DNA from 2 places in the Brevibacillus sp. HB1.4B genome. Region 1 is predicted to be linked to the other one. Evidence: riboswitches for the same ligand, from Rfam matches in the RefSeq annotation. Region 1 holds a riboswitch; the other holds the start of a gene.
What was found. Region 1 has a riboswitch for thiamine pyrophosphate ahead of thiS (sulfur carrier protein ThiS). Riboswitches for the same ligand answer to the same signal wherever they lie in the genome.
Positions count from the first base shown of each region.

Region 1 (16,274 bases):
AATGATAATGAATCAAGTACTGAATTTACAAAAACTTCCTCAAAACGAGGCAAGTGAAGCAGCTGCTAGGTGGTCGTTGTATAGTAACATTTGCCCTTGGCCATGGGGGTAATGGTTGTTAAGTGCTTCTTCAGAGAAGACCTAGTTGAAGGGTAACTTCAACTAGGTCCTTTTGATTGAGACGAATACATAAGATGTAGCTTACAAATTATTGGGAGAGGTTCATAAATCATTTATGAGAGGAGAGTATATCATGAAGGCAGACATGGTTTATTATGATTATTTAAATGAAAACTCGAAATATTTCACTCCTAACAAATCAATCGTTACTGAGAGAGAATTTAATGTGACAAATTTATCAGATGATTGTGTAGTTAGCAGGGAAGAAAATTCTGTATGGAAAATGTACAAGTTTAAAGAACGATCCTTGCAAGCTCAAGGTTGGAAAATCCATATTAGTGCAACACTTGATAATGCAGAACAGATTTTACAGAAGGTCAGTCATATATTGGTTGAACGTAAAGTCTATTTCAAACATCTTGCAAGCGAATGGGATTATTTCACTTCAAACTCAAAGATCGCAAATAGAGCAAGTTCGGGAAAGTTTATTACGATCTATCCTCCTAGTGATGATGATTTTTTACATTTATTAGATCTACTATATACCACCCTTCATTCTTTTGAGAGTGGTCCCTACATTCTGAGTGACAAGTGTTGGAAAAACAGCAATGTTTACTATAGGTATGGTGGATTTGCAATGATATTCAACGAACAAGGCGAACTGTGCATAAAAGATGAGAATGGTGAATTGCTTGTAGACGAAAGAGTTCCTTACTATCAAGTACCTTCTTTTGTTAAAGAATTTGATCAGTATTTAGATACTTTAAATACCACATCTATTGAGGCTGAAGTAGAAAATAATAAATTTGAAGAATACGAATTTCAAACTGCACTTCGCTTTACGAATGGTGGAGGAATCTATGTAACAGAAAGGAAGAAAGATAAAAAGAAAGTCATTATTAAAGAAGCAAGGCCAAAATCAGGATTGGATGGTCAAAAAGTTGATGCATTAGAAAGACAAAAAATCGAACTTGATGCTTTATCAAAGCTATCGAAAGTAGATGGAATTGTAAATATACTAGATTACTTTACATATTGGAAACATAGTTTTCTTGTGGAAGAGTATGTGGATGGAATGGACTTAGATTCCTGGATTGTAGCGAACTACCCTTTTATTAATAATGGTGATGTCAAAGTCTATAAGGACAAAATACATAATATTCTTACTAAATTGGTGTCTATTGTCGAAGAAATGCATAAAAATGGTGTAGGAATGGGAGATTTACAACCAGTAAATATTATCATATCCGAAGATTTAAACGTGACTCTGATTGACTTTGAAACAGCACGACCTAAGGATTTGGAAGGAAAGCCTACACTGCAAACATACGGATTCTCTCATCCACGTAATAAAAATAACGGAGAGCGGGATTGGTATGCAATAAAGAAAATCCTACGACATTGCTTATTGCCAATTGGACCAATCGAGGATATTGATTCTGATATGTATGATTATCAAGATCAATGGATTGAAAAGGTTTATGGAGAGGATTTTCTACTATTTGTAAAAATGATAAGGGAAAAATGTAATCAGCATTTATCATTTATAGGAGAAGAGAGTAGGTCGCATGCCATAAATAAAAATGTGATGAAAAAGGATATTTCCTCCATTATTGAAGGTCTCAGAAATGGTATTGAGAAAAATTTTGTTCCTAGCGAAAAATTAATTCATGGGGATATCAGGCAATATGAAAGCAAAGCTGGGAAATACAATGTACAAAATGGAGGCACTGGAGCTGCGCTAGCATTTTTTAGATCTGGTACTGTGAGTGAGAAAATAAACCATTGGATTGAAAATGAATTAATGAAAAACATCGATTCTATTGAACAAGGTGGATTATTAACAGGTAAAGCAGGCATAGGGACAACATTGTATGAAATCGGTTATAAAAAAGAAGCAATGAACATCTTTGCAAACATGAATCTTAATTCGTCTGATCTATCTTTAAGGTCAGGATTGTCAGGTATAGGTCTTGGGTTCGTTAGTCTTTATTTAGAAGAAAAAGATGAACGTGTTCTGGACAAAGCAATATTTGTAGCGAGTATCATTGATACTTTTATGAGCGAGAAGAAAGAGTTAAAAGTTCAGGATTGGGCCGGGATTCCAATCGGTATAATGGATGGTTGGTCTGGAGTCTCGTTGTTTTACTCGGCTTTGTATGCAGTCACCAAAAAGGAAAATTATTACTTGAAATCTATCGAATGCATTGATAAAGATTTAGAAAAAACCAAAGAAGACAAAAGCACATTGCAAACGATTGATGACTCCAATCGCTTATTACCTTACCTTTCAGGGGGATCGTTAGGCATAGGAATAGCAATCGTATACCTAAATCATGTTAGTGATAAAAAACGTTACGAAAGAGAATTGAGCTTAATTACGAATTTATATCGTGTTAGATGTAGCATAAGCGGGGGGCTTTACGATGGCGCTGGAAGCTTTTTGATAATACCGCCGCTCCTAGGAAAAAGTGATTCTGCGTATACAAACAAAAAAGATTGTGTAATTGAATTGTTACGTCTATTTTTAATTCCTAAGGAAAATCATATTTTATTTCCAGGGCAGTTTTGTTATCGTTTATCTGATGACTTTCAAACAGGGAGTTCTGGTATTATACTAGCTTTAGAGGGGATATTGAAAGATAACCCATTATATTGGCTTCCATTAATAAATATCGATGATTTTTATAAAAATACAAAATATAGCCAAGATGTAGCATGTGTAAATGCCGCCCCAACTACAATCAAGTAATGAGGCGTAGAGTAGTGGTTGGCTTTGTTCCATAATTGTATAAGAGTACCAAATGGACAGTGCTACCTTATGGTTGGTTACTGTCGTTTTTGGTTTGCGAAAGAGAAAAAGGTTGTTTAGATCCTGTATCATGTCCAATGTGCAGAAAGGAGAGATACGACTTGCAAGAACTAACCTCAACAGAACTGATCCAATACCTGCAAGAAAAGGAGTCGGTCGCTCTTTTTGTCTATACACCGATGTGTGGGACCTGCAAGCTCGCAGCACGTATGCTCGGCATCATGCAAGAAACATTACCTACCGTTCCTCTGTATCAGATCAACATTAATACGGCGCCTGCATTGGCAGAACAATGGCAAGTGACCAGCGTTCCCGCCTTGCTTATTTTTCACAGAAATGAATTGTTGGAACGCCATTATGCCATCCAGTCCGTTGGATTTTTATACGATGTACTGAAACCTCTGGCCTAGACATACACCTATTTCCTTCGCCATGAATATGACAGAGAGAGAAGAAATGCGAAGGAGGAGGCGTATGCAAATCCACGTGGTGGAAGAAGGACAAACCTTAGCGAGCATCGCCGAGACGTACGGCACGACGGCAGAAGCGATCACCAAGGCGAATGAATTGCCAGATCCCAATAAGCTGGCAACCGGACAGGCGATGGTGATCCCGATTGTAGGAAGCTACTATTGGGTCAAACAAGGAGATACGTTGTATACCATCGGTCAGCGTTACCAGATCAGCGCAGCAGAGCTTGCTCGCGTCAATGGGATTTCTCCCTATAAACCGCTACAAGTCGGGCAAAAACTTTATATCCCGCCTCGCCCTAGACGAGCGGCTGATTTCAATGCATATGTGGAACCGCGCCGCACTGTCCCACCAGCGATGGAAGCGGATGTTCGGACGGCTGCTCCTCATCTGACGTATTTGGCACCGTTCAGCTTTCGTATCAAACGGGATGGCACCCTCGATCGACCAACGCTGAACAATTTTCCGGCGATCGCAAAAGAAAACCAAGTACTACTTATGATGGTCGTGACGAATTTGGAAAAAGGTCAGTTCAGTACGGAATTGGGCGCACTCATCCTGAACGATCAAGAGCTCCAGAACAAATTGTTGGATAATATTCTCGCGACCGCCCGTGAGCTGGGAATGGGGGATATCCATTTTGATCTAGAAGCATTGCCCACAACCGGTGCTGAAGCGTACGCGAACTTCTTGCGAAAAGCAAGGGATCGTATACATGCAGCAGGATTGATGATGTCTGTTGCGCTCGCACCGAAGACGAGTGCCGAGCAAGCTGGCAAATGGTATTCCGCCCATGATTACAAAGCGATAGGAGCGCTTGCCGATTTTGTCGTGATCATGACGTATGAATGGGGCTATAGTGGTGGTCCTCCCATGGCGGTTTCTCCGATCGGACCGGTGCGGCGTGTTTTGCAGTACGCTATTACCGAAATACCAGCCGAGAAAATTTTGATGGGCCAAAATCTGTACGGATACGACTGGACCTTACCGTACGAGCGAGGAACGACAGCGAAAGCTCTAAGTCCACAAGCCGCAATTGCTTTGGCTGCGCAGCATAATGCAGTGATCCGGTATGACTATCGCGCACAGGCTCCGTTTTTTACGTACACCGATGATCAAGGCAAGCAACATCAGGTGTGGTTTGAGGATGCGCGGTCGATCCAAGCTAAGTTCAATCTAGTTAAACAACTTGGTTTGAGAGGCGTCAGCTACTGGAAACTCGGTTTGCCATTTCCGCAAAATTGGCTGTTGATCGAGGAGAACTTTCGCGTTCGTAAGCGCGCATAGTCATCTGGCGTACATTCCATCGCGGGTTGTACGCCTTTTTTTCGAATGAAAAATCATGGTATGATGAAGATGACAGTAAGGAAAAGGGGAGAAATCATGGGAGAATGCAAATTGGATCACAGCCATGAGGACGTACACAAAAAACTGGCAGAACAAACTCCATATCTGTCGGAGTTGCGTGTGAGTCAATTCAAGAATCAGTTGAATGGCGAACTCAGCCAAGAGCGTCTAAATGAACTGTTTCATTTATTGAAAAAGTATGACCTGGCAAGCCCAGAGGAGCGCCAAGAGCGCGAAAAACAAATGGATCACTTGTTTGGCTAAGTTTTATACATACGTTTTTTTGTTTTGCCCCCAAGTGGGAGAATCAGGCTGGAACCATGGTTCCATGCAGCGAGGAGTAACGATGGACGACAGACTCTATTATCAGGATGCCTATACAAGAACGTTTTCGGCCCAGGTGACGAGGGCTGGTGTCGAGCAAGATGGGACACCTTACGTAGTACTAAATCAAACGGCTTTTTACCCTACTGGAGGTGGACAGCCTTCCGATCTGGGCGTATTGGAAGAGATTCGTGTGGTAGATGTGGAAGAGGTAGAAGGCGAAATTCGCCATAGACTGGAAGCTCCCTTATCTGAAAGCATAGCGGAAGTAACGGGTCACATCGATTGGGACCGTCGCTTCGATCATATGCAACAGCATGCTGGACAACACATTTTATCTGCTTCCTTCCTGGAAGTCGTGCAAGCGGAGACTGTTGCCTTTCACTTGGGCAAAGAACGTGTCACCATTGATGTACGACTAGATGAGTTGACAACAGATGTATGGGAGAAGGTAGAGAAGCGAGCGAATCAGATTGTTCTGGAAAACCACCCCATCATAGCGCGGTTCGTTGATGACGAGGAGTTGGCAACGCTGCCCTTGAAAAAACAGCCGACCGTTACTGAAAACATTCGTGTCGTGATGATTCCTGAGTTTGATTACAACCCATGTGGAGGAACACATCCTGCACGTACGGGCGAAGTCGGGATGATCAAGATCTTGGGCTGGGAGCGACATCGCGGAAACATTCGTCTGGAATTCATCTGTGGCTGGCGAGCTTTGCGGGACTACAACCAAAAGCAAGCTGTCGTTCGTGATACGGCGAAGCTGCTCGCTACCAATGAAGGTGAACTGATCGCACAGACGGAACGCCTCCTTGCAGAACGTGACACCTTGAAGGCAAAATTGGCAGAAGTGGATAAGCAGCTGTTAGAAGTGGAAGTCAATCAACAACTATCTGCTGCTAGCCAACTCGGTCATTCTCGCCTCATTATGCATACCTTCACGGACAAAACCATTCAACAGCTTCAGCAGTTCGCACAGCTGGCTACTGCTCTGGCGCCAGATGCGATTTGCCTTTTAGCTGCTACTACCGAAGACAAAATGCAAATCGTGTTTGCTCGTGGGCAAGAAGTCAACGTAGCCATCAATCAAGTGTTGAAAGAAACCTTGCCGGTCATTGAAGGAAAAGGCGGAGGAAATCCTGCCATGGCACAGGGTGGTGGTCAGTCAGTAGTGGATGCGGAAGAAGTATTGCTGCATGCTCGCAAACTGCTGGAAGCCTCACTAATGTAAATACATTTGATTGAATAAAAGGAGGAAACCGCGATGAACTGGAATCCGGGAGATATCGTTCGCGTGGCGCAGCGAACTGGAGAATATATTGCAGAAGTATTGGAAATCCACGATTCGAAGCTGCTGGTAAAAGTGTTGGCCGTTACTAAATACCCGACGCAAGGCGATTTGCATTCTTCCTACGAAGTAGATGTGCCGCTGTTTCACCAGCGTCCAGCACTCTCTTACATGGAAAAATTCATGACGCCTGTCCAAGGGGTCATTCGCTATAATGGCGCGATTCCGGACTACAAGGAATCTGTGCGTCAGGCGATGGAGAGAGAAATGGAAAAGCTTTCGAAAATGGCAGCTTGGGCAGAGCGTTGTCTCATTGAGCTGGAAAAGATGCACAAGGAAGCCTTTACAAACACGAAATAGAGTGGTACTGTAGTACTCGAATGTACGACAATTGCATAGCTTTACTACCAAACGGGGGCCAAGCAACGTTGGCTGAGATTGTAACGAGTGTGTTACTGACCGTTGAACCTGACCTGGGTCATGCCAGCGGAGGAAGAGGTATTTGGAATCAGTATCACGGTGTCGCATCCGAGCAGAACTATGCTTGTTTGCGTGCATGCATGATCAGATCTCACTCAACCATCCGAGGCGGATGGTTTTTTTATGCCATTCGTCTGGGGAGATGGGATGGGTATACGGCTTCTTCTGTTTGTCTGAATCGACTCAGGCAGGCGGGGGAAGCCGTTTTTTTCCAGTAGAAGGAGGTAATCAATGATTGTTCAGCTGAATGGGAAAAAAGTAGAGTTGGCGGAAGAGATCACGACAGTGCGAGCCTTGCTTGCTTCTTATTCCCTGCAAGAGAAGATTGTCGTCGTAGAACGAAATGGTGAAATTATTGATCGCTCCACGTACGAACAAACACCGATTGCAGACGGAGATCGCATAGAAATCGTTCATTTTGTCGGAGGAGGATGATCATTATGATGGATACATTGAAAATTGGACCTTACGAGTTTCGCTCCCGTTTGCTTCTCGGGACAGGTAAATTCGCTGATTTGGATACACAAGGGAAAGCGGTAGAGGTGTCGGAAGCAGAGATTTTGACATTTGCGATTCGTCGCTTGAATTTGGAAAATCCGCAAGAACCAAACTTTTTGGAACAGCTCGATTTGAAAAAATTCACCTTGCTACCTAATACAGCAGGTGCCTATACAGCTGAAGAAGCAGTGCGCATTGCTCGTTTGGCTAAAGCATCAGGATTGTGTGACATGATCAAGGTAGAAGTCATTGGAGACCCGAAAACCCTTCTCCCTGACCCGATTGGTACGTTCGAGGCTTCGAAAATCTTGGTGGAAGAAGGCTTTATCGTACTGACCTACACCAATGACGACCCGATTCTTGCTAGACGTTTACAAGAAGTCGGCGTACATGCGGTTATGCCAGGTGCGTCACCAATTGGTTCCGGACAAGGGATTGTCAATGAAAACAACCTCCGCTTTATCATCGAGGATGCTAAGGTACCGATTATCGTCGATGCAGGAATTGGCTCGCCAGCAGACTGCGCGAAAGCGATGGAACTAGGTGCTGACGGTGTCTTGTTGAATACAGCAGTCGCACTCGCTGACAATCCTGTCTTGATGGCAGAAGCGATGAAGCTCGGGGTGGAAGCAGGTCGCAAAGGCTTCCTGGCAGGCCGTATCGCGAAAAAGCGCTACGCGTCCGCAAGCAGCCCGACTGAAGGGATGATTGAGTAGCGTGGATCGACTGACAGAAGCGGTAGAATCGATTGCCAGCCGCAAAGAAGAGCTGTTCGCATTACTGGCAGAGCTCGTTTCTCATCCGACTGTGAGTCCTCCCGCGCGAAACAGCGATGCCGCACAAGGAGTAATCGCCAACAGATTGCAAGCGATGGGATTCGAGGTCGAACGCTGGACGGTATATCCAGGAGACGACAATATCGTCGGCCGGTTATCAGGGAGTGCCTCTAGTCAGGCAAACAGTTTGATTGTCAACGGGCATATCGATGTGGCTGAAGTCGGAGATGACACGGGGTGGACCTATCCACCGTTTACTCTGACACATGGCAAGGATGGGCGCCTGTACGGCCGTGGTGTTGCGGATATGAAAGGTGGACTGGCAGCGAGCTTGTTTGCGATCCAAATGCTGCGCGAACACGGAATGGAGCTCCAAGGAGATCTGCTCTTTCAATCCGTCATCGGAGAAGAAGCGGGTGAAGCGGGGACATTGGTCGCCATCGAGCGAGGCTATCAAGCTGACTACGCCGTTGTAGTGGATACGAGCAATCTCCAAATGCAAGGACAGGGCGGGGTCATCACAGGCTGGATCACGATTGAGAGTCCGACGACGCTGCATGACGGAATGCGCGCACAGACCATTCATGCAGGCGGACGCGTACGGGGAGCTTCTGCCATTGAAAAAATGACGAAGGTGATCAGCGCACTACAGGAGCTGGAACGGGATTGGGCTGTCATGAAGTCCTACCCCGGCTTTCTACCAGGCAGCAATACGATCAATCCCGCAGTCATCGAGGGTGGTCGTCACGCAGCGTTCATCGCAGACCGTTGCGCACTATGGATTACTGTTCATTTTTATCCGAATGAATCCTACGAAGAGATCATCCGAGAGATCGAGGATCATGTCGGGCGTGCAGCAGCAGCTGATCTTTGGTTGAGAGACAATCCTCCAACATTCCGGTGGGGAGGACGTTCGATGATTGAGGAGCGCGGTGAAATTTTCCCTTCACTGGAGTTGGATACGGAACATCCGGGGTTGGCAATGCTGCAATCCGCCTATGAAAGTCACATGCATCAAGCGCCTGTCGTTAATATGTCGCCTACGGTGACGGATGCAGGCTGGTTTGCGCATGCAGGCATTCCGGCTGTACTATTCGGGCCCGGTGAGCTCACGTATGCACATGCCGTAGATGAATCCATTGATCCTGACCAGCTTGTTCATTTTGCCCAGATTATGGCCCGATTTATTGCCACCTGGTGCAATACCCCAAAGGAAGCGAAGGAGTGAGTATCGCATGACAACCTTTACTGATCGTTTGAGAAAAAGTGTAGCCCCGATCTGGGAGCGTGTTCATCAACATCCTTTCGTCACCGGACTTGGAGATGGCAGCCTGCCCGTTAGTGCATTCAAATATTACATGAAACAAGACTACATCTATCTGATTGATTATGCGAAAATGTTCGCGATTGCGAGTGTGAAGGCGTACGATCTGGAAACAAGCTCCAGATTCGCTGCTTTGCAAGAATCGACGCTGAACACAGAGATGGAGCTGCATCGTCAGTATGCTGAGCGATTTGGCATCTCTCGCGCGGAGCTGGAAGCGACAGAGCCTTCGTTTGTCATGCTGGGATACACCAGCTACATGCTGCGTGTCGCTCATCAAGGGTCGTTGGCAGAATTGGTGAGTGCACTACTCCCATGCACATGGAGCTATTGGGAAATCGGCAAGCGCTTGGCACAAGTAGAAGGGGCGTTGGAACACGAACTGTACGGGGAATGGGTACGCATGTACAGCTCCGATGAGTTTGGGCAGCTGGCGATCTGGCTGATGGATATCATGAACCAATTGGCGGAAGGAAAGAGCGAGCAAGAGCTGGCCAAACTGGAAGAGTATTTTGTCAATACCTCCAAAATGGAGTACATGTTCTGGGACATGTCCTACAGAGAGGAAATGTGGCCGTGGGAGAACAACTAGCTTTCGCCGATGTCAGCTTTTCGTATGGCGACAAGCAGATTCTTGATCATTTTGATCTGCGTGTGGAAAAAGGAGAGTTCGTCAGCTTGATCGGTCCGAGCGGGATCGGGAAAAGCACCTTATTTCAGCTCATCGCAGGTCTTCTTGAGCCGGGGCAAGGTGAAATCAGACTAGGCAGTGTAGCAGTTGCAAATCGTTTGGGGCAGGTCGGCTATATGCCCCAACGCGATCAGCTCATGCCATGGCGTACGATTGTCGAAAATGCAGCTTTGCCGCTAGAAATCAAAGGTATGAAGAAAAAAGAAGCGCATGAGCGCGTCAGACAGCAATTGCCAAGGTACGGGCTCCAGGATTGGGCTGACAGCTATCCAGCCCAGCTTTCTGGTGGGATGCGTCAGCGGGTTTCCTTTTTGCGGGCGTTGTTTTCTGGTGCAGAGATGATGCTGTTGGATGAGCCGTTTAGTGCATTGGATGGAATTACGAGAATGGACATGCAAGAGTGGCTGATGGAAAAGTGGCAGGAAACAGGCAGTACGATGCTGATGATTACACATGACATCGACGAAGCCATTTTACTTGCAGATCGTATTATCGTGCTTTCGGGTAGTCCGATCACCAAGCCGATCGAATTAACCGTTCCGGTAAGCAGACCTCGGACGGCAAGTAGTCGCAATCAAGCCGGATTTTTGGCATTGCGTGAACAAATTTGGGAACTGCTGCGACAGGAGCGCCAAGCAGCAACGAAGCCGTTGAGGAGAGAAGCATGATGGGGAGAGGCATCTGGTTTGGCATCTCCATCGCCATTTTTCTCCTGGTATGGGAAGCGGTATGTCGCTTCTTCGGAGTGCCGCCATTCATTTTACCGCCGCCTAGCGCTGTCGTTGTGTCTTTGTGGGATTTACGTGCCTCTCTAGTAGGTGTCCATCTTTGGGCGACGTTACAGGAAGTGTTACTAGGACTATCGATCTCGATTGTGTTTGGAATCTCTCTTGCCTTCGCGATGATTCGCAGTCGGATTGTCGAGCGCTTGGTCTATCCGTATATCGTCATCTCCCAAACGATCCCCATTATTGCATTATCACCCGTATTTATTTTGTGGTTCGGGTATGATTTATCTGGAAAAATCGCTGTTACGATTCTGTTTACTTTCTTTCCGATCGTCGTCAACACGTATGATGGACTTCGCTCGACGGACAAGGAAATGCTCCAGTTGTTAAAAACGATGGGGGCAACAAACGGACAAATTTTCACCAAGCTGCAACTCCCGTCGAGTTTACCCCATTTCTTCAGTGGTCTCAAAGTGGCAGCTACCTACAGTGTGGCTGGGGCGACGATCGGAGAATGGCTTGGGGCGAGCGAGGGTCTCGGGTATTTTGGCAGACGGGCATCCGGCAATTTTCAGGCTCCCGCGTTGTTTGCCTCGGTCCTGTTGCTCTCGATTCTCGGCATGCTGCTGTTTTGGCTGGTTGGACGAATCGAACGTCATTTTTCCCCGCATATGAAAACTAAAGGAGAACAACAATGAAACCTTTCAACAAATGGACGAAAGCATTCATGGCACTCACATTGGCAACAGGTCTTGCCGCTTGCGGCAATCAGGCGAGCTCGGATGCTGGTCAGACGCAAGCCCCTGCTAATAAAGGAGCGGAGCCGACAGAGCTGACGATTGCGCTCGATTGGTATCCGAATGCTGTACATTCCTTCTTATACGTCGCAGAGGAGCAAGGCTATTTCAAAGACGAGAACCTCAAGGTGACCATGCAAATGCCTTCAGACAGCAATGATCCGTTGAAGATGGCGGCGGCGGGTAAAGTGGATTTGGCAATCAGCTATCAACCACAGCTCATCCAAGCTCGTGCAGAAGGAGTACCTGTCGTATCTATAGGTGCACTCGTTCGTCATCCGTTAAACGTCATCATGACGCGCCAGGACAGTGGAATCGATACGCCGCAAAAGCTGGCTGGAAAAAATATCGGTTATCCATCACTTCCACTCGATGAATCGATCGTACGTCAAGTCGTGAAGCATAATGGTGGCGATGATTCCGGACTGACCTTCACGGATATCGGATTTGACATCGTTCCAGCGTTGACAGCCAAAAAGGTCGATGCTGTAGTAGGTGGCTATATCAACCATGAGCAACCGATTTTGGAGAAACACGGCGTTCCAGTCAATGTGTTCAAGCCTTTTGAGTTTGGTGTACCGGACTACTATGAGCTCGTATTAGCGACAAGTGATGATACTTTGGGCAAAAAGCAGAAAGCTGTGGAAGGATTCCTGCGTGCGATTGGCAAGGGCCAGGACTATGTGAAACATAATAAGGAAAAGGCACTCGATCTGTTGTTTACCAAACAGGCTGCCGATTTCCCGCTGGAACAAGACATTGAGACCAAAAGCTTGGATATCCTGATTCCGTTAATGGATGCGGGAGAAAAGCCTTTTGGATACCAGACGGTGGAATCATGGCAAACACTGATTGATTGGATGAAAAAAGAGAAGTTGATTACGGCTGACGTGAAAGCAGAAGAGATCATGCGCGATCTCGCGAAGTAATCAGTCAAAAAGCACCCCCTTTGCACGCTTTTGAGAGTCTACTCTTCATTGGCGAGACAGAGGAGGTGCTTTTTCGATCAAGAGGAGAGGGGGAAACAAAGTTCTGCTATCATCCCTTTTCCTGTATCGCTTGATAACAGCAGGCGTCCATGATGAGCGGCAGCAATACGCGCAACCATGGGCAAACCGAGACCATGACCATTGTGTGAGGGAGATTTTCTTTTTGATGAATAAGGCAATTCCACCAAGTCAGGCAGCATGCATGGCTCGATGCCTTTTCCGTTGTCAGTGATAATCAGGAGAGCATTGCGCTGATTGGCTGACAGGGTTGTTTGCACGTGGATGTGACAGCCTGATGGGTTATGCACGATGCTGTTTTGAACCAGATTCGTGATGGCGCGTCCAAGAAGTTTTTCATCGCCCATCACGAAGCATTGCTCAGTCGTGACATCCAGCTCGATGGTAAAGCTCTCTGCCAAATCATTGTTCAAAAAGTCAGTGACAATTTGCCGCGCAAGTGTCGATAGCCGAATCGGTTTGGTATGTATGGGCTGCATTTCGTATTCCAGCATGGAAACGAGATTCAAGTCGCTGACCAAAGACCGGAGTTTTTCCCCTTGCTTTCGAATAATGCTTGCTTTTTGCTGCTGTTCGTAAGGCACTGCGTTGCTCTCTTCCAATTCACTGGCATACCCGAGCACCATCGATAATGGCGTGCGTATATCGTGGGAGATTCCAGCGATCCAGTTCGAGCGTGCTTCGTCTCTTGCTTTTAGCAAAGCGTTCTTTTCTTGCAGAAGCGACGATGCATGATTGATGCTTTTGGCAATCCCGCTGAACATTCCTTTTGCCTCGACATGTGTATGCTGATCTTCTGACAGAGCGTGAATCCCGCTAATCAGTGGGCGGATTGCCCGAATGAGTCGAGAGCCGATGAAAAGCGAGAGAAGAGCGGCAAGTAGTATATTTCCGAAAAGCAAAGCCAGTAATCGATACGGCAAATCACTTATCCAACTGATCGGGAAATGAAACTGGTACTTGGCGAGACTATCCTTCGGGTAGCCCACGACGACCAGCCCCATCTCATTCTCCCATACAAAAACAGGATAGTCCTGTAAGTAATTCCGCGAAAACTGCGCCACTTCTGCCAGAGAATAGGCGCGGGGCAATTGGTCCGGTATGGCTTGCTCCCAGACGACTTTCCCATCGTTCGTAATCAGCATGGCCCAAGCCTGGCTCTTTTGTAACCAATCTTGTGCATTTGGTTCCAACGTATAGCTGGTACCGTTCTTGTGAAGACCTTCTGCGACAGTTTGTGTGACGTGAACGGGAGAAGAGCCTTCGTTCATGCCTTTGAAAACAAATGTACCAAGAATAATGTAATTGACGATGAGCAAAAAGACGGCGATCAGGATAGAAGCACCTGTATAACGACGTAAAATTCGTGCGGCTCCATCCATCTACAACTCTTCCTTTACGAGTAATTTGTATCCGAGTCCTCTTACCGTCAGCAAATATTCAGGGGTGGACGGACATGGCTCGATCTTTTCGCGAATGCGCCGCATATGAACCATCAGCGTGTTTTCATACCCGTAGTAATCGTCACCCCATACAGATTGGCACAGGGCATCACTCGTGACGATTCGTCCCCGATTTTCATAGAGTTTTCGCAAGAGTGCGTGTTCCTTGGCGGTCAAAGCGTATTCGCGGTGATCTCTCGTCACGATTGCCGCCTCCAAATCGATCGTACTGTCACCAAGCTGGAAAACGGGCAGACGATCGATTTGGGGAGGCGCATAAACGCGTCGTAAAATGACCAGGAGACGAAGAACGAGCTCGCGCGGTAAAAATGGCTTCACAATATAGTCGTCAGCCCCCAGGCCAAGTCCGAGCAATCGATCTTCATCTTCCCCTCTCGCTGAAAGAAAAATGACAGGGATTTGCGAGAAGCGACGGATCAACGTCAAAAGTCCAAATCCATCTCCATCAGGCAGCATGACATCCAGGATCGCGACATCAGGCTTGTCCGAAGCGCAAATCACTAACGCCTCTTTACAACTACCCGCATGAAAAATACGAGAGAATCCTTCCTTACGCAAAAATCCATCGATCATATTTCTGATTTCAAGCTCATCCTCCACGATGAGCACTTTTTTCTGTTTCCATTCTTCCATATTGAATCACCCGTATTCATTATACTCGCTCGAATTGTGTGTTCTACCCACTCAGAGTCAATTTAAGGTTGTTGTAAGGTTCCTGTCAGCTTATCGACGGGTTGGGACTCTATGATTTCGTAGGAGAGACCAACAGATAGGAGCGAGAAAAGATGAATACGGTGATTCGAACGGAAAACCTTTCAAAACGCTATGGAGGGGTCTATTCCGTCCAGCGGGTGAATCTTGCGGTAGGAGAAGGGGAGGTATATGGCTTCCTCGGTCCAAATGGTGCAGGAAAATCGACGACTCTTAAAATGCTGCTAGGATTAGTCAAGCCAAGTGAAGGGAGTGTATCTGTATTCGGGAAGGATTTTAGCAGGAACCGACTTGAGATTTTGAGTCAGACGGGTTCCTTGATCGAGGCTCCTTCCTATTACGGTCATCTTACCGGCCTGGAAAATATGCGCGTCATGCAGCGACTGCGAGATGTACCGGACAAACATGTAGAAAAAGCCTTGCAAATCGTCCGTTTGGAAAAACAAAAGAACAAAAAGGTAGATCAGTATTCTCTCGGGATGAAGCAGCGACTGGGAATTGCCATGGCTTTGCTGCATTTTCCAAAGCTCGTCATCCTCGATGAACCGACAAACGGTCTAGACCCTGCGGGAATCGGTGAAATTCGGGAATTGATTCAATCGTTGCCACACGAGTATGGAATGACCGTCTTGCTCTCCAGCCATCTGCTCTCGGAAATCGAGCAAGTGGCCACGTCCATCGGCATTATTCACGGGGGAAAACTGCTGTTTCAAGGGAGTATGGAGCAGTTGCAACGGGATAGTCAGCCTCATGTGTGGATGAAAACGCAGGACAATGAAAAAGCGAGAAGAGTTCTTCAAGAGATGGAGCTTTCTCCAAGTCTCCAAGATGGCTTCCTGGTCATGGAAGGCATGGGGGATAGAGAGGTAGCACAGACAAACCGGGCGCTGATTATGGCGGGCATAGATGTTTATCGGATTGAAGAGCACAAAAAAAGCTTGGAGAGCATTTTCCTCTCCCTTACAGGCAAGGAGGGGAGCTTGTAATGGGAACGCTTTGGCTGGAGTTTTATAAAATTCGACATAAGCGTTTGTTTCTCATGCTCGCCATTCTTTTGAGTATCGAACTGGCATGGGGGTTTATGGCTGTCAGTACCTCTATGACGAAAAATCCGGATGCCACGACGTGGAGCGCCATTCTGGTCACGATTACAGCCATGAACGGATTGTTTTTGCCGATCGGTTCGGCTGTCATTGTTTCACGGATTTGTGATATGGAACACAAAGGGCGTACGTGGAAGCTGCTGTTGGCTGCCTCTGTCAGTCGAAAAGCGGTTTATGCGGCAAAGTTCGTCTCTGCGGCTGTTTTGATCGGGGGAGCCGTCATTTTACAGGTAGTGGCGATCGTGGCATTTGGCATTGGCTATGGTTTAGCAGAGCCAGTCCCGATTGGCCTATTACTCCGCTTTGTAGCAGGGACAACGCTTACGAATCT
Region 1 covers NZ_JABSUT010000009.1:14,952-31,225, reverse strand. The annotation lists gene HP398_RS31405 (class III lanthipeptide) at 2-112, shown strand; gene lanKC (class III lanthionine synthetase LanKC) at 254-2,872, shown strand; gene HP398_RS20855 (thioredoxin family protein) at 3,034-3,342, shown strand; gene HP398_RS20850 (glycoside hydrolase family 18 protein) at 3,407-4,690, shown strand; gene HP398_RS20845 (hypothetical protein) at 4,787-5,014, shown strand; gene HP398_RS20840 (alanyl-tRNA editing protein) at 5,097-6,308, shown strand; gene kapB (kinase-associated lipoprotein KapB) at 6,342-6,725, shown strand; TPP riboswitch at 6,767-6,877, shown strand; gene thiS (sulfur carrier protein ThiS) at 7,077-7,280, shown strand; gene HP398_RS20825 (thiazole synthase) at 7,286-8,059, shown strand; gene HP398_RS20820 (acetylornithine deacetylase) at 8,052-9,347, shown strand; gene tenA (thiaminase II) at 9,355-10,035, shown strand; gene HP398_RS20810 (ABC transporter ATP-binding protein) at 10,020-10,802, shown strand; gene HP398_RS20805 (ABC transporter permease) at 10,802-11,560, shown strand; gene HP398_RS20800 (ABC transporter substrate-binding protein) at 11,557-12,588, shown strand; gene HP398_RS20795 (sensor histidine kinase) at 12,666-14,048, opposite strand; gene HP398_RS20790 (response regulator transcription factor) at 14,049-14,762, opposite strand; gene HP398_RS20785 (ABC transporter ATP-binding protein) at 14,915-15,826, shown strand; gene HP398_RS20780 (ABC transporter permease) at 15,826-16,274, shown strand, end outside.

Region 2 (16,274 bases), on a different contig from region 1:
GACTGGCGATCTTTTTTTGGCAAGCGGGCGATGCCGAACACCCCCATAAGCAGGATTCAATTGTACTATGTATGATTGCGATCTGTTTTTAATACCTGGTACCAAAACACAGTATAAGGGAGAAGATGTGGAATTACAAGTATCCTTCGCGAAATTAGGTAGCCGTCCCTAACGATAAATGAGCCGAATGATCTCCTCAATCCCCGGTTCCTTCATCTGAATATCCAGCGGCTCACCCCAGCCCGCCACTTCGGCAAGGATTCGCGGGGAAGAAATTTTTCCTTTGTCGAAGTAAATCGAAAGTACATTCTCCGCTAGCTCCATCCGCTCGATTCCCTCTAGGTCGTAAAGCTTTTCGGGCGGTTGTCGAAATTCGATTCGAATGAGGCTTGGCAGCCCTATCTGACGTCGCAAATCGACCAAGCTCGTATCCATCATCTTTTTGCCATGATTGATCACGATGATCCGGTTGCAGAGTTGCTCAATATCGTCCATATCATGCGTCGTCAATAGAATCGTCTTCTTCTGGGTCTGATTCACTTCTTTCAAAAACGCTCTGATGCGAGTCTTCGCGACCACATCCAACCCAATCGTAGGCTCGTCTAAAAACAGGACAGGCGGATCATGCAGCAGTGCTGCCGCTAAATCAGCTCTCATCCTCTGACCCAATGACAGCTTACGCACTGGCGTATCCAGGAATTCATGCAGATCCAGCAGTTCCTGATACGCCTCCATCGATCGCCGATATGCCTTGTCGTTAATTTTGTACATCGCTTGCAAAATTTCGAAGGAATCTCTGACTGGCAAATCCCACCACAGCTGTGTTCGCTGCCCGAACACCACACCGATTTGTGAGGCTACTTGAATTCGTTCCCGCTGCGGACTATATCCGCCAATTCGTATTTCCCCCTGACTGGGATGAAGAATTCCTGCGAGCATTTTGATTGTCGTCGATTTTCCTGCGCCATTCGGCCCGATATATCCAACGAACTCGCCTCTGTCAATGGAAAAAGAGATATCATGGACAGCTTTGACCTCCCTTTGTTCACGAGAAAAGAGTGTTCGTAGAGAAGCAAAGCGCCCCTCTTTTGCTTTTGTCAGGAAAAATGATTTTTCGATGTGCTTTGCTTCAATCATGTTACCCCTCCTTAGCTCCCTGTACTATGGTAGTGTCGAATCCCGACATTCCACAGCATACGAGCGAAATAAAAAGCAATCGCTGCAGCTACCGGGGTGAGTATCGGATAAAACCATTCGCCCCCTTTGCCCAACAGCGTCAACATTGGCAAATAATTCATATATGCGATCGGAATCGCTGAGAAAAACAGCCATTTGAGCCAGTTTGGATATAGCCCGATCGGATAATTGGAAGCATTAGCTGGCGCATAAATGGTAAAGGTCAGCATGTCTTTCATCTGATGCGTCCAAAATGCGACCCCAGCCGTAGCAAGTCCAATGGAAAAATAGATGACTCCGCCAGACAAAATGGCAATCGGCGAGAATAACACCAACCCCATGATCGATTTCCCTTCCGCCGCAAGTCCCGACAATGAGACGACCAAAACAGACATCCCTTGCACCACTCCTCCCACTCTCGACAAATCAAGATTGCGTGTCAATAGCAGAAGCAAAGGTGAAACAGGTCGGATGAGCAATTGATCGAGCTCTCCTTGCACGATGTACTTCTCAAAGTCGTTGATTTCCGGTGCAAACAGTCGATACAAGGAGACAGATGACGAGGAAATCCCGTAAAGCATCCCAACCTCGTATATATTCCACCCGACCACATCGTGAAATCGGTACAAAATCGCAGAGAGAATAATAAAATCAAGCACCATAATCATTCCGGTCGTGGCAGCGCTCGTGACAAAATTTATCTTGTATTGCATTTGCGAGCGAATGCTGGCCGCAATCAGTTTGCGATAGAGGGCAAACATATCGTTATCCTCCTTGAATTTCTAGCTTTCTTCTTGCCATGTTCGTCACCAATAAAGCAACTGCCGTTAAAACGAGCGCCCAACCAGCTTGTACGAGCATGCCATAAGGAGGGGCAAGCTCTAGCAAGGTCATGACTGGATAATAAATCATCGCTGAAAAGGGCAAATAAGGTGCTACCTCTCCAATCATCCCAGGCATCAAGTCTATCGGAATCATTTGTCCACCTAACCCAAAGATCAATGACAAAAGGATTAGGTGTACCCAGCGTATTTCTGTCGTCCAGAAGGAGGAAATGCCCGCGAGATAAAAGAGCAACATACCTACATAAGTTCCTAACAGTAGCGAGAGGATAAACCAGAAGTAAGTGAACGGATCGGAGGGAAAAAAGAAGCCTACCGCTAATCCTAGCAGCAAGCCGATCGGAACACTTCGGTAGCAAGCGTTGTACAATAGTCGTCCAAACTCCTGACTTAGCATGTACCAAAGATAATGAACAGGCTTGATCATATCCAGGCTAACAGCCCCGCTTCTTACCGCTATTTGGACGTTCAGACCCGGCGACATAAAGGTTGTCATCCAGAGAACACTCTGGCAAATCGCAATATAATACCCCATCGTTTTGACATCATATGGGCCATATACTTGTTTCCCAGAAAGGACACCCGTCCAAATGGCAATAAAAACAAGCCCAAAAATCGAGCTTGCGACATTGTTGATGACATGCGATAAACGATACTGAAGATTTCGACGATAGCTCTTGCGAATAATCCTCCAATAGACCATAGAACCCTCCTCTTGGAAAAGTCAGGATTACTAGAATAGCAGGGGCCGTATACAAATGCAAGAAAAAAAGAAAGAGCCCTTCCCATTTGAAGGACTCTCTTTCGATAAATCCATTTGCTGTCACGCTGGTCACCCATTCACGCCAGCCAAATAGAACTTATCCTCTTTTTTATGGATCAATAGCTTCATGTGGAAGCTACAATCACCTCTACATCGTTAGCGTGCAAAGCTTCAACCATTTCCTTTTCAGGCAGCTTATCGGTCACGATAATATCAATCTGATCAAAACCGGCAACGCGATACAGCATGCTTTTTCCAAACTTGGTATGGTCAGTGAGGATGATCACTTGATCGGCGCGCTTGATCATTTCTTTGATCAGAAAGCCGTGATCTTCCTGCGTAGACATGAGCCCTTCCTTTGTAAGACCGCATGCACCAACCAGTACTTTGTCGACATGAAAATCAACAAGGTTTTGAATCACGCGTGTACCGAGGACACATTGATCCTCTGCATGTACGTCTCCGCCCAAAAGCTTGACAAGAACGCCTTCTTTTCGGGACATACTGGAGGCAGTCGCTAATGAATTCGTGATGATGACATGATCGCGAGTCTGCAAGGATTCCACTGTGAGCTGAACGGTTGTGGAAGCATCGAGCAGCAAATAATCTCCATCTTTGATCAGACGGGCCGCTGCTGCTGCAATACTGCGCTTTCCTGTCAAATCAAGCTGCATTCGTTCCTGATGGGAGTAGTTCTTTTTGTTGAGGCTGGGCAATACTGCTCCTCCCCTAGTTCGCAGGATTTGACCCTGCTCCTCCAGCTTGACGATGTCACGCCTCGCTGTGTCACGGGAAACCCCAAACTGCTCAACTACCTCTTGCACACTGATTCGCTGGTGCTCCTGCAAATACGCAAGAATTGCAGCGAGCCTCTCCTCTTGAAACACGAAGCCTCAACCCCATCCTTATCCTGCCTTTATTATAAGTCATTTAAGCGAATTGCGCAAGTGATAATAAGTGTTTGTAAGTAATCATAAGCAATAGAAAGAAACAAAAAAAGCAAGGCGATTTCTCACCTTGCTTTCTTAGCAGCGAATATTACTTCGCTACTTTCACGCCTTTGTAGTGACCGCAGCTTGGGCAAACACGATGCGCAAGCTTGTATTCGCTGCAATTATCGCATTTGATCATGCCTGGAATCTCTAATTTGAAGTGCGTACGACGCATTCTTTTACGGGTTTTGGAAGTTCTCCGTTGAGGTACTGCCATCTTCCTTACACCTCCTTCAACTGACAAATGCTAAGAAGCTCTATTGGGTGGACAGTATAGGCAAAATGCTTATGCCATCCTTCAAAAATGAGACGCTGCCACGAATGGTCGGCGAATCATCTTGAATACAGTAAGAAAACTTATTTGCTGTCTTTGAAAAAGTCAGCCAACCCAGCCAATCGCGGGTCAACACGCTCATTCTTGCAGCTGCATGCCACTTCATTACGGTTCACACCGCAAGTCGGGCACAGACCTTTGCAATCTTCCTCGCAAAGCGGGAAGGTCGGCATTGCCAGTAAGAAATCCTCTTGCAGCAGCGAGTCCAGCTCAATTTCATCGCCTTCCAGAGGAAGGATATCGCTGTCCTCGTCATCTTGCAAGATCGGATCATCCGCAAGCGCAAATGTCTCAGAGAAATCTACTGTTGCCTGATCGACAAAAGGATTCAAACATCTCGCGCAGACAAAATTCACATCTGCCTTCATGCTTCCTTTTACGTAATAGAGATTGCCCAGCTGTACGGCTTCACCACTCGCATTCACAGGAGTAATCCCACGAACCTCATGATGGCGCTTCTTCAGCTCATCTGCATCCAGAGTTAACTGGAATGGCAACGGCTCTCCTTTTCGGTGCTCTAACTCTGCTAACTTAATGTTCATAGCATTTCACCTCATGCACAACAAAGATGATTATAGACCCTGCCCAAAGCTTTGTCAACCATTTTTGCTTGACAGCTAGTTTGCTCAGGTAGATTTCGGTTTTTGTCCATTCAAGTACGTAATCGCTTCTTCTACCGTCTTGACTGGAACCACTTTCATTGAAGTTCCAATCCGCTTGGCAGTCGCTAACGCCTCCTCGTAATTGGAGTTCGTATCTGGCGTATCCTGCGGAGCAAAGAAGATCTCTGCGCCCGCTTTGTCCGCTGCGATTACCTTTTGATTAATGCCACCGATCCTGCCTACTTTTCCGTCTAACGAAATCGTGCCTGTTCCTGCAATTTTATAGCCTTTTGTCAAATCCGTCTCCGTATTTAACTGGTCATAAATCTCCAGTGTCATCATTAATCCCGCAGAAGGACCACCAATCCCTTGAGAGGCAATGGTTACTTCTTTCGGTATGATGATTTCCTGTTTGTTGTCAGGGCGTACACCAATTCCAACTGACTTGGATTCAGGTAGTGGTTCCAAGGTTAACATCGTTTTGGCCTCTTGTCCATCTCTTGTGTACGTAATTTCGACTTGATCCCCTGCTTTTTTTGCAGAGAGGGCTGTCAGCAAATCTTTTGCCTCAGACGTGCGAACCCCGTCAACATACGTAATGACATCACCAATTCGCAATGCTTTATAGGCAGGGAACCCTTCTAGAGTACCCATCACCCACACACCCTGCTTCTCGATTTTCACTTCAAAACCGGCAAGACGGAACGCGACTGCCTCCGCAATTTTTTGTGAATTGTCCATGATCGCTTGTTCTCTACGGATAAAATCTTCGCTGTTCTCGCCCTTGCTGACCACCAGCTCCTTGGGCATCAACTCAACATCCTGCGCCATTTTTGCATACCAATACCACGGCAAATTCGCTTCGCCCATTCTGACCGTCGTGAGCATAAAGGAGCCAGTCTCGTCTTTCTTGCCGCCTTCCACTTGAATCATCGGCCCCAACTCAATCGCTGAACCCGGACGACTCACGTAATAATTCGTCGGTACAAAAAAAGAAATACCCAACAAGACAAAAACCAAGGCAAGTATCCAGCTAAAGCCTCTGGTTCCTGTAGATCTGCGTCTATTGGCATAAAGCTGTTCCTCACTCATTCCTGTGCCTCCCAATCTGCAATTAGTTCCTGAATGCGTTCGATATGGTCAGTACCCGCACGTTCACCTAACTCGATAATTTCTTCGACACCTGTGTACGCGATACTGCTATAGTGTCCAACATCCGGCCTGATTACGATGTCTGCCGCAATGATTCGATGTCGCAGAATTTCCCTTTCCATCACATCAATCGTCTGGGCAATTACATCAAAAATACTTTTGACCTCCATCCGGGTATCGAATTGGGCGACATCTACCGCAATCACGATATCGGCACCCATTTCACGCAGCACCGTTACGGGCACACGATCAATAACTCCTCCGTCGACTAAAAGCCGTCCCCCTACCTTTTCAGGTACGAAGATGCCTGGAATCGATATGCTTGCCCTCACCGCTTGATCAATTGGACCTTCACGAAATACGACTCGTTCTCCTGATTCAATATCCGTCGCCACAATGGCAAGCGGTTTGTTCAGCTCTTCCAAGCGCTTTCCGTGCGTTAGCAGGCGAATTAATTGCTTGATCTTCTCCCCCGTAACAAAGCCCATGCTGGGTACAGTCAAATCGAGCCAATGCTTGCGTTTTAAATTAAGGGCAAGCTTTCCCATCATATGCGGTTCAATTCCGTTGGCATAGACAGCCCCAATCAGACTGCCCATACTGGAGCCAGCCAGCATGTCAATCTGGATGCCATGTGCTTCTAACGCATTCAATACACCAATATGTGCAAAACCGCGAGCGCCCCCAGAACCCAGGGCTACACCCACAATTGGTTTACGCTTTGTCTGCATGGAAAAACCCCTCCCTGTAACCAGCCTATGTGGTAAATCGCTGTACCTTTCACACTTGGGAGATATTCGTCGACCAAGCTTACGCATAGTTCTCCCGCCAGCCACGTAGACATGTACTACTACTTTTCTTCGATTCAGGAGGAATCCATGTCACGCCACTCACCCGTACTTACTTTGTTGCTCGCCCTCTCGACAGTTTTCATTGTTATTTCGTTGATTGCTTACTCGCAGATTTCTTTTGAAGCTGCCGTACGCGGTCTGAAAATATGGTGGGAGGTAGTTTTCCCCTCTACGCTTCCCTTTATTGTGCTGTCTGAGGTGTTGATGGGTCTGGGCGTCGTTCATTTCGTCGGTGTGTTACTGGAGCCATTAATGCGCCCACTGTTTAACGTTCCGGGCACTGGCGGGTTCGTACTGGCTATGGGCTTCTCATCCGGATATCCGGTAGCCGCAAAGCTGACAACTCGCCTGCGTCTGCAAGGCAATGTGACGAAGGCTGAGGGTGAACGTCTCGTATCTTTTACAACGACGGGAGATCCCTTATTCGTCATGGGAGCAGTGGCAATCGGCTTCTTCCACAGTGAGCAAATGGGTATCATTTTAGCTCTGACTCATTATTTGTCAGCTGTACTCATGGGCGTGATTTATCGTTTTCATGCGCCTTTTGCCATTACGTCAGCCCCATTAGAGAAAAATTCACTACCTCTTCCTTTACGCGCCCTACAAGCGATGCATCGGGCACGTATCCGTGATGGGCGTCCGTTCGGAAAATTAATGGGAGAAGCGGTGCAATCCGCCCTGAATACATTGCTCATGATTGGTGGCTTCGTCATTGTTTTTTCGGTCTTAATTCAACTATTCTCCACGATTCATCTGACACAGATCATCAGTACGCTTCTCTCAATCATTCTCGGTCCCTTTGGTTTTCCACCAGCCTTTTCCCAAGCAATCGTGGCTGGTTTGTTCGAAGTAACCCTCGGCGCACAGGCTGCGAGCATTGTGCCTGATGAAGTTTCCTTGGTCTGGAAAGCAGCGATTGCCAGTGCTGTATTGTCCTGGGGCGGTTTGAGTGTTCACGCGCAGGTCGCGAGTATCTTGAGTGAAACGGATATTCGCGTCGCCCCTTACTTGATTGCCAGAGCGCTGCACGCTTTGCTAGCTGCGATTTTGACCTTTGTCTTTTGGGGACCTCTTGCCACAGTCAGTTCCTGGTTCATCGAGAAAGCCGTCCCTGTATTTGTACATGCGAAATCCGAGATTCCGGCGACGAGCTGGTGGGAGACCCTGCTCCTATCAGGGGGAATCGCCATCGGCGTCGGTGCCATTCTGTTGTGTACCAGTCTGACTCTTTCGCGCATGAACCGCAGCAAGACGACGCGATAATCTACTCGGCCATTTTTCGCTTTAGTGCCTCTTCTACGACTGGCGGCACCAAATCGGCGACACTCGCCTTGTATTTCGCAACTTCTTTCACAATACTTGAGCTCAAGTACGAATATTGATTGTTCGTCATCATGAAAAACGTTTCAATATTTTCATCGAGCTTTTTATTAATCGAGGCGACTTGCATCTCATATTCAAAATCAGAAACAGCACGAAGGCCACGAATGATCACCTGTGCGCCCTTTTTGTTCATATAGTCAATTAACAAGCCGTCAAAAGAGTCCACTTCTACATTTTTCATGTCAGCCGTTGCTTGACGAAGCAAATCGACGCGCTCTTCTACGCTGAACAATGAGTTTTTCTTCGAATTGATTAAGACGGCAACAATGACCTTATCAAAAACGTTGGCACCCCGCGCAATAATGTCGAGATGCCCATAAGTAACAGGGTCGAAGCTTCCTGAACATACGGCGATTGCCATAGCGGGTAATCCTCCCTTAGTGCTCTTTTGCACCTTGATTGAAAGTTAGGCTTGTGGCTCCAAATCGTAATAATACACGGTAACGGCCGTATCCCCATACTTAGCCGCTCGGTCCTTCACACAATGACCAATCGCATCTGGAAAGGAGTCTGCGATATCATGCTCAGTCACGATCCACGCTCCATCCGCTAACATTCCCAGCTCCTGCAACATCTCAATTTCTTCGACAATTTTCTGCTGGGCGTATGGCGGGTCTAAAAAGACGAGATCAAATTTTTGATTGCGCGTACTCAGTGTGCGAATGGCGCGGTCCGCATCCATCCGATATAGTTCTGCATAATCGTCCAGCCTGCAAGTGCTGACGTTTTGTTTTACTACAGCAAATGCTTTTTGATCTCGCTCCACAAAAACAGCTCGATCCGCTCCCCTACTCAATGCCTCGATTCCGAGACCACCTGTTCCTGCGTATAGGTCCAATGCCCATCCGCCATCGAAATACGGACCAATCATATTAAAAATCGATTCTTTGACTTTATCGGTTGTCGGTCTCGTTCCTTTCCCCGGAACTGCTGCCAACCGTCTTCCTCTGTGTTCTCCAGCGATGACTCGCATACTCATTTCACCTGTCTGCTTTCCTATGTATGTTGTATGACGCGATTTTCTAAGACTGAGAATGATATCATACTATCACAACTGCATACACCCGTAAAATTAGCAACTGGAAAAATTTATGTACAAGAAAGGTATACAACCCCATTCGATTGGAAAAGATGTTGAATAGCGACGCAACGGTGTCGCTGACAACCGCGGAGAAGACTTACGTTTCCCCATAAGCTCTTCCTCCGGTTTCTCCTCTCCCATAATTGAAAGGCTGTTCACTTTGGCGCACGACGTGTCTGATAGGAGCATTTCGTGCCATCGCTCCCTTCATCGGGAGGAGTTGAACGGCTGCCCCTCGTCATTTGGCGATGGGGTATTTTTTTGTGTGCAGCGCATACTACATGTACCTGTAACACCCCCTACATGTAGATTGCCTGAAAGGAGTGAGTCGTTCATGGCAGAAAAACGACCGTCTGCACAAAAGTTGAAGGCGTCCAAAGCCCAATCCATTGCGGACCGTACTGGCAAAGATGTCGAGCTGGCGCGAGACATGCAATCGCGTGCAGATCAATCGGACATCGTCAAGCATGGGCAGTAGCTATACAAGAAGTCAGCCGTATCAAATCGGCTGGCTTTTTACTTTTCCACCTTCAATTCCCTCGGCACTTCTTCTATGCGGTTACAGATACTATTCAAAAATAGCTGTGAAGGAGGTATCCGCATGCATACGGTGTGGAAGGGCTCGATCAGCTTCGGCCTTGTCAATATACCTGTCCGCATGTTTACTGCAACCGAAGAGCGCGATATTCGCTTTCGCCAACTGCATAAAGAGTGCAATACCCCGATCAAGTACACGAAAATGTGCCCGCACTGCCAGCGCGAGGTCGATACGAGCGAAATCGTCCGTGGCTTCGAATATGAAAAAGGACATTTTGTCATGATTGACGATGAGGATCTGGAAGCCATTACGCCAGAAACACGCCGAGCCATTGAAATACTCGACTTCGTAGACTTGTCGGAGATCGATCCCGTTTATTTTCATAAAAGCTATTTCCTATCCCCACAAGACACTGGTGAAAAAGCATACGCCCTGTTGCGCTCCGCCATGGAACAGACAGGCAAGATCGGCGTTGCACAGGTGACGATGCGCAATCGGCAAAGCCTGGCCGTTATCCGACTGTATGAGCATTGCATCATGCTGGAGACGATCTTCTATCCAGATGAAGTACGTCCCGTCAGTCAAGTGCCTGCCTTGCCAGAAGCCACCGTTCCATTGGCCGAAAACGAACTAAAGATGGCAACTGAGCTCATTAGCAATATGACGATCCCTTTTGATCCGGCAAAATATACGGATGAATATCGATCTGACCTACAAAAACTGATTGAGAAAAAACTGGAGGGTCAGGAGATCGCTACTGCACCTACCGTTGCAAGAACCAATGTAATTGATCTCATGCAGGCCCTAAAAGAAAGCTTGGAGTCTACAGCTGGTCAAGCCGCAATACCCATCAAAATCGAGCCTGAACCGACTCCGTCAAAGCCTGCGCGAAAACGCACCACCGCTGCCTCCTCGTCCGAAAAAGAGCAAGCATCGAAAAAGGAGACCGCAACCAGTCAAAAAAAGAAAACGACTACTTCTACAACCAAAACACTGCGCAAAAAGAAGGCAACCCCTGTTTAATCTGCACATAAAAAACCTGCCCACTCTGGACAGGTTTTTTTGTATTCACATATAGACATCTAGCTTGGCGCCATCTTCCTGCATGGTTCAATATGGATATGAACAGCGTTAATGCGGTGAATCTTGCGCATCTGTTCTTCAATTTTCTCGGTGATGGTGTGGCTCTCCACCACATTCAGACCTGGATCTACATGGATGACAACATCAACCAGCACGCTGCTTCCGTGGTAGCGGGCTTTGATGTCACTGATATCCTTAACTCCCGAAATCGAGGAAATGGTAGCCCGCAGGTCCGCAAGCTCGCTCTCGTCAAAGCCATCTGTCAAACGGTGAGTTGCTTCCCTGAAAATGTCCCAAGCAGTTTTCAAGATGATGAGACCAACAACAAAAGCAGCTAAAGGATCGAGCCAGTGCAATTGAAATTGTGCGCCAGCTACCCCGATAAACGTCCCGATACTGACGAATGCGTCTGAACGGTTGTCAGCTGCCGCTGCATTTAGTGCTTGGCTGTTTGTTTTGATGGCGAGCTTTTTATTGTAGCGATAAACGCCAAGCATTATGACTGCAGTCGCAAGTGCTGTCCACCCTGCCAACAGGTTAGGAGCCGTATGATGTGGGTCCAACAAGGATGGTACGGCATTCGTAACGACTTGAACTCCGACAAATAGCATAATAAATGATGCGACAAGTGCTGAAATCGTCTCCGCCCGAAAATGACCATACGGGTGATCTTTATCAGGTGGTTTCCTTGCAATTCGCAGCCCGATCAAAACAGCAATCGATGCGACGACATCCGTTGAGTTGTTAAGACCGTCGGCCATTAAAGCTTCTGACGCAGTGACATACGCAACTCCTATTTTTAATACAGAGCAAAATATGTAGGCGAAAATACTCACCCACGCTCCACGTTCTCCTTGTTTTAGATCCGAATAGACATCCATACCTCATCACCTCAAAATACTTCTCCAGCCTGCTTCGACAACGCGGAAAATCAAAGCGCTGGAAGCAGTTGCTTTTTTTCGAACTTCATCGTAACAGATAGGATTCATGTGGGTCTACAGAAACAGTTTTAGTCCGATTCATGAGAATAGGGGGGAGGAAAATGTGTTGCACACCCGCAATTTTTTCGTTGGAAAATTTTCCTTGAAATTAAATGGACTTCCCGTTATCCTATTCTTGCAATCCAAAATACAAAAAAGCACGGGAGCTTGGAAATCACCAGGCTGAGAGGATGGTACTGTGCCATCGACCGTTGAACCTGAACTGGGTAATGCCAGCGGAGGAATGTCATATACGACACGAAAAGATGCGTGTATCTTTTTAGGATACCCGTTTCTTCTCTACTCTCGCGTTGGCGTCGCATATTGTTTTATGCGGCGCTTTTTCGCGGGCAGTTTCTTTCGCCTCCCTAAACGGTTCTCGCTTTCGTGCAACCAAATCAAGGAGGTTTTTCTTATGTCATTGGTGTCTTCTTTTCCAGGCAGTCGCAAAGTATACGAAACAGGTAGTCGTGCGGACATCCGCGTCCCGATGCGCGAGATTTCCCTTCATCCTACCGAAGGATTGTCTGGCTCCACACCCAATCCCCCTCTTCGCGTGTACGATACGAGTGGCGAGTACACCGCAACGGGTTACGTTCCTGACATTCAAGTAGGACTGCCCTCCATCCGCCACGAGTGGATCGATGAGCGAAATGATGCGGAAACGTATGTCGGTCGCGAACCACAACTAGTCGACGACGGCATCCGAAACGAAGCAAAGGCAGCCACCCTCCCCACTTTCCCTCGAGAGGGCTACAAACCAAAACGGGCAAAGTCAGGAAAAAATGTTACCCAGCTTCATTATGCCCGAAAAAATATCATCACACCGGAAATGGAATACGTTGCCATTCGCGAGGGAGTCTCCCCTGAATTTGTACGGGCAGAAATCGCCGCTGGACGTGCGATCCTCCCTTCTAACGTCAATCATCCTGAAAGCGAGCCGATGATCATTGGCCGTAACTTTCATGTCAAAATCAATGCCAACATCGGAACGTCAGCTGTCAGCTCTTCGATGGAAGAAGAAGTCGAAAAAATGATTTGGTCGGTCCGTTGGGGTGCGGACACCATCATGGACCTCTCGACGGGAAAACATATACACACCACGCGGGAGTGGATTATCCGCAATAGTCCTGTTCCAGTCGGTACTGTCCCGATTTATCAAGCACTTGAAAAAGTAAATGGGAAAGCCGAGGATTTGACATGGGAGGTTTACCGAGACACCTTGATAGAGCAAGCAGAACAAGGCGTCGATTACTTCACGATCCATGCTGGTGTTCTATTGCGCTACATTCCTATGACAGCTAACCGTGTTACAGGTATCGTCTCTCGCGGTGGATCGATTTTAGCCGCATGGTGCCTGGCCCATCATGAAGAAAACTTTTTGTATACGCATTTTGCTGAAATTTGCGAAATTCTGAAGGCCTATGACATTTGTGTATCGCTCGGAGATGGACTACGTCCTGGCTCCATCGCGGATGCGAATGACGAGGCCCAGTTCGCGGAGCTTGAAACATTGGGAGAACTCACAAAAATTGCGTGGGAACACGACGTACAAGTCATGATTGAAGGTCCTGGTCACGTCCCCATGCATCTCATTCGCGAAAATATGGATAAACAGTTATCCATTTGCCATGAGGCTCCTTTTTACACACTTGGGCCACTCACGACCGACATCGCTCCCGGCTATGATCACATTACTTCAGCGATTGGCGCCGCCATGATTGGATGGTTCGGAACAGCGATGCTCTGCTACGTAACGCCCAAGGAGCACCTCGGCCTACCCAATAAAGAGGATGTACGCAACGGTTTAATCGCATACAAAATCGCAGCGCATGCCGCTGATCTCGCAAAAGGACATCCGCGGGCAAAACTGCGAGACGACGCCTTATCCAAAGCTCGCTTTGATTTTCGCTGGAACGATCAATTCAATTTGTCTCTGGACCCAGAGCGCGCCCGCGAATATCACGATGAAACGTTACCAGCAGAAGCCGCCAAATCCGCCCATTTTTGTTCCATGTGCGGGCCTAAATTTTGCAGCATGAAAATATCGCACGACATTCGTCACATCGCCAATGAACAAGGGGCTGCCCAAGATCCCGCCATTCTTTCCGGGATGCAGGAAAAATCGCGTGAGTTCCGCGAACAGGGAAGCCGCTTGTACCAGTCGTAATGAAGGGGGATGCCTATGGAGGAAGCCAGTCGTTTACGCGAAAAGATCATTCGACTAGAGGCTGAGCTAGAGCAATCCAAACAGCAATTGCGGCTGATTCAACAGGACTGCAGCCACGTCTATATCGAGAGTCCACTTACGCGAACATGCTCCAAGTGCCTACAAACCGAAAGCCTCTATTATTAATAGAAAAAGGTCGAAATCCCTTTTGGAGGATCTCGACCTTTTTTCTTGCTTATTTCGTCATTCCAACTTGCAACGGAAGTCCTTCTTTATAATAGAGAGTAGGCGATAGCAGAATGAAGAAAATATGGATATGCAGAAAGCCTTGCTTCTTCAAAATGCCGTGTATGGCACTAGCAATCGCATCATGTTGCTTTTGTTCACGGGGAAACATCATGATCTCTACAGACAAAGGACTATTCGTCAATTGCTCTACCTGAAGCAGCTCCAATTTCACCTTTTCCTGAGCTACCTCAGCAATTTTAGAAAACTCTTCTATAAGAATCTGAGAAATGGGCTCTATGTCTTGCTTCGCAAAGCCTTTAAACCGAAGAAACGGCAAGTCAATTCCTTCTTTCGTAAATGAGTTCGCACAGTCATTATAAACAAGTCGCTAATTGTATATCAATGAAAAAAGGATTAAAGAAAGTGAACAACAAACATTCCCAACCCGAGTTAGACACAAAAAGGGCCATATCAGAGAACAGCTCCCTTCCCATGAGGTGTGGTGGACGTACCACGGAAGGAGGAAGCAGTTCAACCAGATACAGCCCAATCCGCTAACCCATCAGTTACTTTATATAAGTAGTATAGCTTGAATTCAATACTTAATCAATAAAAAAGTTTCGTAAAATTCTCACAAGAATGCATCCGCAATCACCACTCGTATAGATCATGCCCATCCGTGAAACTGTATTAGAAAACTGGGCAAGTCCCAACTAAACATAGAGGTGGCAGCTATGGAACTAACTCCGCTTTTTCCTTTTGAGCCTACCAGCACGGAAGCTATACCTATCGGACCACAATGGATAGGCCAAGTGAAATGGGATGGCGTTCGCATTCTTACCTACTACGATGGACACGAAGTCAAACTGTTCAACCGAAAATTAAATGAACGGACTTTCCATTATCCAGAAGTGACCGATATTCGCTCGTATTGTCGTGCCGATTCTGTGATTTTGGATGGCGAAATAATCGCTCTCGGCCCAGACGGAAAGCCTTCCTTTTACGAGGTCATGAGGAGAGACGGGCTCCGCCGTTTAGAGAAAGTCTCCCAGATACAAAAGCTTGTCCCTGTCACATACATGGTCTTCGATGTACTGTACTGGAATCATGAATGGGTAACTTCCTCCCCCCTATCAGAGCGACAACAAATACTGGGCAAAATCATCACTCCTACTCCTCATGTGCAGCTAGTTGAAAATTTTGCTGATGGAGACGCTCTTTACCGTGTCATTGAAGCGCAAGGCATGGAAGGAATCATTCTGAAGGATACGTCCAGCAGCTACTTGATCAACGGGAAAGATCAACGCTGGAGAAAGAAAAAGTACTACCGAGATCTCATTGCTGTCGTAGGCGGCGTTACGCTTCGGAATCATATTGTCAATTCGTTGCTTCTGGGCCTATTCGATCAACACGGTTCTCTTTGGTACATCGGTCATGCAGGTACTGGAAAATTGACGCAAACGGACTGGCGTGCTTTAACGGAGAGAATACAGCCTCTTGTCCAACAAAAGATGACTTTTGTTAACAAGCCACCACGCGCAGCCAATACCTTATGGATAATGCCGGAAATCACCGTCAAAATCAAATTTGCGGAGTGGAAGGAAGGGCATTCCTTGCGACAGCCAAGTATACAAGGCGTCGTGGATGTCCCGCCTCACCAGTGTGTTTTGGAGTAAGGAACCACGTGGCTTTCGATCTCATTGTCGAAACGAACCGGCCTGTTTTGCCCTCCCCAGCCTTTGCTTGCCATGATTAAGAGCCTGCATTTCCCCGTAGCTCGTCAACAGAGCTATCAGTAAGAGGGCAATGTACACAATCGCTGTCGTGACCCCTCCTACCGCTGATTTATCTTTTAAAAAGTCCCCAATCAAAATCACGATCACGCAACCACTTAAACAGACTGTCGTGATCCACACCATCGACCGGTAAAATCGATAAAGCTTCGTTCCTTCGGGAATGAGGCTTTGCACTCTTCCTTTGTTCTTTCCCTTTACGTGAATGAGCAAAAAGATCGCCAACGGCAATTGAAAGACGAGAACGATAAACGGCAAGCTATAACTAATAAATTGATCGATATGCGCTACATTTGGAAACCCGAA
Region 2 covers NZ_JABSUT010000002.1:248,201-264,474, forward strand. The annotation lists gene fapR (transcription factor FapR) at 1-47, opposite strand, end outside; gene HP398_RS05605 (ABC transporter ATP-binding protein) at 169-1,137, opposite strand; gene HP398_RS05610 (ABC transporter permease) at 1,149-1,937, opposite strand; gene HP398_RS05615 (ABC transporter permease) at 1,942-2,721, opposite strand; gene HP398_RS05620 (DeoR/GlpR family DNA-binding transcription regulator) at 2,907-3,668, opposite strand; gene rpmF (50S ribosomal protein L32) at 3,820-3,990, opposite strand; gene HP398_RS05630 (YceD family protein) at 4,131-4,649, opposite strand; gene HP398_RS05635 (SepM family pheromone-processing serine protease) at 4,734-5,801, opposite strand; gene HP398_RS05640 (patatin-like phospholipase family protein) at 5,798-6,592, opposite strand; gene ylbJ (sporulation integral membrane protein YlbJ) at 6,740-7,975, shown strand; gene coaD (pantetheine-phosphate adenylyltransferase) at 7,977-8,456, opposite strand; gene rsmD (16S rRNA (guanine(966)-N(2))-methyltransferase RsmD) at 8,502-9,068, opposite strand; gene HP398_RS05660 (hypothetical protein) at 9,511-9,654, shown strand; gene ku (non-homologous end joining protein Ku) at 9,778-10,737, shown strand; gene HP398_RS05670 (cation diffusion facilitator family transporter) at 10,797-11,678, opposite strand; TPP riboswitch at 11,928-12,040, shown strand; gene thiC (phosphomethylpyrimidine synthase ThiC) at 12,193-13,947, shown strand; gene HP398_RS05680 (hypothetical protein) at 13,963-14,133, shown strand; gene HP398_RS05685 (DUF1904 family protein) at 14,183-14,512, opposite strand; gene HP398_RS05690 (ATP-dependent DNA ligase) at 14,910-15,851, shown strand; gene HP398_RS05695 (GerAB/ArcD/ProY family transporter) at 15,873-16,274, opposite strand, start outside.
Region 2: it holds a riboswitch for thiamine pyrophosphate, as region 1 does, so the genes downstream of both, thiC (phosphomethylpyrimidine synthase ThiC) here and thiS (sulfur carrier protein ThiS) in region 1, are expected to answer to the same signal.